Regions from separate parts of the Megamonas sp. genome, predicted to be linked through region 2. Evidence: riboswitches for the same ligand, from Rfam matches in the RefSeq annotation. Region 2 holds a riboswitch; the other holds the start of a gene.
What was found. A riboswitch is a leader RNA that binds a small molecule or an ion and turns the genes downstream of it on or off. The one in region 2 is predicted to bind ZMP and ZTP.
Positions count from the first base shown of each region.

Region 1 (3,431 bases), on a different contig from region 2:
TAATCGTCAAATTCATGCAACAGTTGCTGACCCTTATTTATCTGATTTATTGGGTATTATGGAAAATGCTCCATTATTATATATAACAACGGTTGCATATAATCAAAATGATATTCCATTTGAATATTCATTGGCATCTTATCGTGCAGATATGTATAAAATGAATGTAGATTTATATAAAGATAAGTATTATAAATAAAAAAATGGCACTAACTATGTTAGTGCCATTTTTATAATCCTGTCCCTATAGAAATAAGACGATAATAATCTTTTTCTTTAATAAGTTGCATATAATTTGATTTATTAATAATCCAATTATTTTCTTGTTTAGTCCCATTACCAGGCAACCAAAAATCGTCATCACCTGACTGAATAGAAAATACTACGGAATATATAGTTGGTTCATTAGGTACACTATATACAGAGATATCTTTATAATCAAAGATTTTACCATTAGCAAAAAGACTTTTATTTTTATGATAAGATAGTTCTTGTTTAACAATAGTATAAACAATTTCTTTATCAGTCATGTGAATAGTTTCTTTTATTGGTAATGTATCTGGATAAGGTGTAATTGGTGAATGACTAGAATAATATAAATTTAGACTAATAAGTGTAAGTAAAATCAAATATATTTTTAATGAGTTTGTTTTTTTATATAATTTAAGAAAAAATATACAAAAAATACTTATTAAAATTAAAATACATATTGAATAAAAAAGATTAATATTCATTATAATTCTATTTATAGAAATTAATGATGGAATAAACGAATTCCAACGAATGCCATTGCCATATTGTATTTATCACAAGTTTCAATAACATTATCATCACGGATAGAACCACCGCTTTGAGCGACAAATTCTACACCAGATTTATGAGCACGTTCAATATTATCGCCAAATGGGAAGAATGCATCAGAGCCAAGAGCTACGCCTTTTACTTGAGCGAGCCAAGCATCTTTTTCTTCTTTAGTGAATACTGGTGGTTTTTCAGTGAATACGCGTTTCCAATCGTCGCCACCGAGTAAATCCATATATTCATCAGAGATATATACATCAATTGCATTATCGCGGTCTGGACGGCGAACATCTGGTTTGAATGGTAAGTTTAATACTTGAGGTGCTTGACGTAAATGCCAGATATCTGCTTTATTACCAGCAAGACGAGTACAATGTACACGAGATTGCTGACCAGCACCGATACCGATAGCTTGTCCATCTTTAGCATAGCATACGGAATTGGATTGAGTGTATTTTAATGTGATTAAAGCGATAAGTAAATCACGTTTTGCTTCATCTGTGATATTTTTATTTTTTGTAGGAATGTTATTGAATAATTCTTCAGTGATTTTAATATCATTGCGTTTTTGTTCAAAAGTAACGCCAAAAACTTCTTTTGTTTCAAGTTCAGGTGCTTTGTAATCAGGGTTCATCTGAATTACAAGATAGTTACCTTTACGTTTTGTTTTTAAGATTTCTAAAGCTTCAGCACTGTAAGATGGAGCAATAACACCATCGGATACTTCACGAGCTAAGAAACGAGCTGTAGCAGCATCACATTCATCGGAAAGTGCAGCAAAATCTCCATAAGAAGACATGCGGTCAGCACCACGAGCGCGAATATATGCTGTAGCCATAGGTGTGAGTTCAATACCTTCAACGAAATACATTTTTTTCAATGTTTCAGATAAAGGAACAGCAACAGCTGCACCAGCAGGGCTTACATGTTTAAAAGATGCAGCAGCTGGAAGACCTGTAGCTTCTCTTAATTCACGAACTAATTGCCAACTGTTAAAGGCATCTAAAAGATTAATATAACCTGGACGTCCATTTAAAACTGTGAATGGTAAATCTTGTCCATCTTTCATAAAAACGCGAGCAGGTTTTTGATTAGGGTTACATCCGTATTTTAATTCCATAGAATTCATTTACGATATTCCTCCTGTAAAATAAATATAATACTATTAGATTTTGTTGCCCAGACGGTCGGCTATATAAATCTGTGCTTCATGTGGTTAATTCCACTTCCGTCAGTTACACAGATTGTTAACTAAAATTTATCATTTTAAAGTATGAGTTGTCAAGCTAAGCAATAATATTTGGAGATTTTGTTTTTTTAGGGATTTTTACAAGGATATTAGTTATTATTTAGCGAATAAAATATATAAATGCTTTTAAATTTTGAGGAGGTTTTTTTATGTCAGTAGAAAATATTGCTGTATTGACAAGTGGTACAGATGCACCAGGAATGAATGCGGCTATTAGAGCTGTAGTGAGAACTGCGATTAATAATAACGTGCGTATATGGGGCGTTTATGATGGATATAGAGGCTTAGTTGATGATAATATGGAAGAATTAACTTCTATATCTGTAGCCGATATTATTCAGCGTGGCGGTACTTTCTTAGGTACAAGTTTTTGTAAGCGTTTCCGTACAAAAGAAGGTCGTCAATTAGCTTATGAAAATCTAAAAAAACATAATATTGATGCTTTGATTGTCATTGGTGGTGATGGTAGTTTACGCGGAGCAGAAGAATTTGAACGTGAAACAGGATTTTCTGTAATTGGTATTCCAGCTACTATTGAAAATGATATTTGGGGAACAGATTATGCTATTGGTACAGATACTGCTGTAAATACTATTTTACAGGCAATCAACGAAATTCGTGATACTGCAAAAGCACATCGTCGTACATTTATTATTGAAGTAATGGGCAATAAATGCGGTTGGCTTGCTACATATTCAGCCGTTGCTGGTGGCGGAAATATGGTTATAGTACCAGAAGAAGAATTTGATAAGGAAAAAATCATCAATAAAGTACAAAAATTACATGATGGTGGTAAATCTTATTTAGTAATTTTAGCTTCTGAAGGTACTGGCAATATGCAAGAGTTAGTAAAAGAATTAGAAGCTAGAACAGGAATTTCCACACGTTTGACTGTTTTAGGTTTAGTTCAACGTGGTGGTTCACCAACAGCTAATGACCGTGTATTTGCAAGTGTATTAGGTGAACAAGCAACACTTGCAGCTGTTTCTGGACTTCATAATATTGTTTTCGGTATGCAACGTGGAAATATTGTTTGCATTGATTTACGTGATGCAATCACTAATAAAAAAGAATACCCAGAAGATTTAAGACATTTAGCAGAAGTAATTTCTCTATAATAAAAAAATTCCTAGATAATATATTATCTAGGAATTTTTATTTATAAAAGTAAAAGTTCTACAACGAATACAGATAAACAACAAGATGAGGCTACTTGGAATAAATTAGCACCAAACCAAGAAAGTACAATACCAATGACAAGAGCAATAGCTCCAGAAAGTGGTGTTTGTGTTACCTGTATAATTGCAGGAAAAGTCATAACTGCTAATGTGATATAAGGAACATAGTAAAGAAAAGATTTTATCAGTGGATTTTTTATTTC
Region 1 is NZ_CFQVBI010000081.1:7,500-10,930, reverse strand. Features, by position in the region: gene AC5LAX_RS12205 (GntR family transcriptional regulator) at 1-199, shown strand, start outside; gene AC5LAX_RS12200 (hypothetical protein) at 231-629, opposite strand; gene AC5LAX_RS12195 (phosphoribosylaminoimidazolecarboxamide formyltransferase) at 755-1,930, opposite strand; ZMP/ZTP riboswitch at 1,972-2,050, opposite strand; gene pfkA (6-phosphofructokinase) at 2,200-3,168, shown strand; gene AC5LAX_RS12185 (AzlD domain-containing protein) at 3,210-3,431, opposite strand, start outside.
Region 1: it holds a riboswitch for ZMP and ZTP, as region 2 does, so the genes downstream of both, AC5LAX_RS12195 (phosphoribosylaminoimidazolecarboxamide formyltransferase) here and AC5LAX_RS08070 (formate--tetrahydrofolate ligase) in region 2, are expected to answer to the same signal.

Region 2 (3,431 bases):
ATGATTTTTTATGGGTAACACTTGCAATGATAGGGGCTAGAAGCTCTGCTTTAGCCATGGACAACCTTGTCGATTTGAAATTTGATAAACAACAAAATCGCATGTCCAAACGTCCATTAGTTACTGGAGCAATTAAACCTATTGAAGTAATAATCCTCATCATCGTCAGTCTTTGTATATTTTTATATTCTGCTAGTCAACTAGCTCCTATTTGTCTAAAATTAACACCAATTTGTTTATTTTTCTTATTATTTTATCCGTATACGAAAAGATTTACTTTTCTTTGTCATTATTTTTTAGGTGTAGCTTTAGCCATGGCACCTGCTGGTGGATATATCGCTGTTACAGGTGAACTGCCATTTGGTATTATTTTATTAAGTGGTGGCGTTTGTTTATGGATTGGTAGTTTTGATGTAATTTACGGTAGCCAAGACCGCCAATTTGATTTAGACCACAAACTTCATTCTATGGCAACACAATTTGGTGTAGCTAATGCTCATAAAATAGCAGCTTTTTTCCATTTTATTTCTATTTTATGTTTTATCGGTGCTGGAATCTATTTTGATTTATCCTTTATTTATTATATTGGTGTATTAATAGCTATCTTGACATTAATTTATCAACATAGCCTCATCACTCCATATGATTTCAGTCGTTTAACTCAAGTTTATTTCATGCGCAATGGCATTGTTTCTATTGTCATTTTTGTATTTACATTAATCGATATTTTAAGTTAATAAAGAAGGTGTTATTTTTGAGTGCACAAATTTTATCCGGAAAAATATTTGCTAGTGAATTTAAAGAAGAAGCAAAAAAACAAGTTTTAGCTTTAAAAGAACAATATAATATCACTCCTGGTCTTGCTGTAATTATCGTTGGAGAAAATCCAGCTTCTAAAGTTTATGTAAATAATAAACATCGCACTTGCGAAGAAGTTGGTATCTATTCTGAAGTTATAAGCATGCCTGCTGATACAACAAAAGAACAACTCATCGCTAAAATCGATGAACTAAATTATCGTCAAGAAATTCACGGCATTTTAGTTCAATTACCACTTCCAGAAGCTATTGCTAAAGAAGAAGCTGATATTTTAAATGCTATTTGCCCATTAAAAGATGTTGATGGTTTCCACCCTGTTAATGTTGGTAAATTGATGATTGGACAAAACGATGGTATGATACCTTGTACTCCATATGGTTGTTTAAAAATGCTTCAATCTGCTAAAATTAACATGGATGGCGCACATGCTGTTATCGTTGGTCGTAGCAATATTGTAGGTAAACCTATGGGACAATTATTACTCTCTCAAAACGCTACAGTTACTATCTGTCATTCACATACTCACAATCTCAAAGAAATTTGTCGTTCTGCTGATATTTTAGTGGCAGCTGTAGGCAGACCTCATTTTATCACTGCTGATATGATAAAACCTGGTGCTACTGTAATTGATGTTGGTATCAACCGCATTGCACCTAAAAAATTAGTTGGTGATGTAGATTTTGATAACGCTGTAGAAGTAGCTGGTGCTATCACACCTGTACCTGGTGGCGTAGGTCTTCTCACTATAGCTATGCTCATGCAAAATACTATCAATGCTGCAAAATTACAACTTGCTAAATAAATTTGCCTTTGTTATAATAAAAGCATAATTTCATAAATAGTATGGAACTGACGGATTTTAGTGGAATTAACCACATGAACCGTACTATTATCAAAAAGTCGACCGTCTGGGCATAATAATATATGCTCAGGCGTTTTTTTATGCCTAAGCATATGTTTGGCAAAATTTATATTGCCTTTTTCCAAAATATATAATACTATCAAATTAGTTTAATTATTGGAGGTACTAAACCACATGAAAACAGACGTGCAAATTGCTCAAGAAGCTATTATGGAACCTATTGGTAAAATTGCTCAACATCTTGAAATTCCAGAAGATGAACTTGAATTATACGGAAAATATAAAGCTAAAATTTCTTTAAACTATTGGAATACAACTCTCCAACAAAAAGAAAACGGTAAACTTATTCTTGTAACAGCAATTAATCCAACTCCTGCTGGTGAAGGTAAAACAACTACTAGCATTGGTCTTGGCGATGCTCTTCATAAACTCGGCAAAAAAACTGCAATCGCTCTTCGTGAACCTTCCTTAGGTCCATGCTTTGGTATGAAAGGCGGTGCCGCTGGCGGTGGTTATGCTCAAGTAGTGCCAATGGAAGATATCAATCTTCATTTCACTGGCGATTTCCATGCTATAACATCTGCTCACAATTTACTTGCTGCTGTTATCGATAACCATATCCAACAGGGCAATGCTCTTGATTTAGATGTTCGTCGCATCACTTGGAAACGCGTTGTCGATTTAAATGACCGTGCTCTTCGCAATATCATCTGTGGTTTAGGTGGTAAAGCTCATGGCGTACCACGCGAAACTGGTTTTGATATCACTGTTGCATCTGAAATGATGGCTATTTTATGCTTGACTTCTGACCTTGAAGATATGAAAAAACGTCTCGGCAATATCATCATCGGTTACACTAGAAGCGGTCGTCCTGTTCGCGCTGAAGAATTAAATGTAACAGGTGCTTTGACATTATTATTCAAAGATGCAATTAAACCAAACCTTGTACAAACTCTTGAAGGTACTCCTGCTCTTATCCATGGTGGCCCTTTTGCCAATATCGCTCATGGTTGCAATAGTGTAATGGCTACTAAATACGCTTTAAAAATGGCTGATTATACTGTTACTGAAGCAGGTTTTGGTGCTGACCTTGGTGCTGAAAAATTCCTTGATATCAAATGTCGTTTCACTGGATTTAAACCTGATGCAGTAGTAATCGTTGCTACTATTCGCGCTTTAAAAATGCATGGCGGACTTGCAAAAACTGAGCTTGCTACTGAAAATATCGAAGCACTCAAAAAAGGTATGACTAACCTTGCTAAACATATTGAAAACATTCAAAAATTTGGTTTACCAATCGTTGTAGCTATAAATGCATTCCCTACTGATACAGAAAACGAACTTCAAGAATTAAAAGCTCTTTGCGAATCTATGGGTGCTTCTGTAAGCATTTCCGAAGCTTGGGCAAAAGGTGGCGAAGGTGCTATCGACCTTGCTCAAAAAGTTATTGAAGCAACTGAAAAACCATCTAACTTCCAATACATGTATGACGTAAATGATTCTATCAAAGATAAAATCAATGCAATCGCTACAAAAATCTATGGTGCTGATGGCGTAAACTACACACCTGCTGTAGAAAAAACTATCGCTGAATTTGAAGCTGAAGGTCTTGATAAAATGCCAATCTGCATGGCAAAAACTCAATATTCCTTAAGTGATGACCAATTCAAATTAGGTGCACCAACAGGATTTAAAATCACTGTTCGCGAACTTCGCATCAGTGCAGGCGCAGGCTTTATCGTAGCCTTAA
Region 2 is NZ_CFQVBI010000056.1:33,153-36,583, reverse strand. Features, by position in the region: gene AC5LAX_RS08080 (4-hydroxybenzoate octaprenyltransferase) at 1-737, shown strand, start outside; gene folD (bifunctional methylenetetrahydrofolate dehydrogenase/methenyltetrahydrofolate cyclohydrolase FolD) at 755-1,621, shown strand; ZMP/ZTP riboswitch at 1,655-1,740, shown strand; gene AC5LAX_RS08070 (formate--tetrahydrofolate ligase) at 1,856-3,431, shown strand, end outside.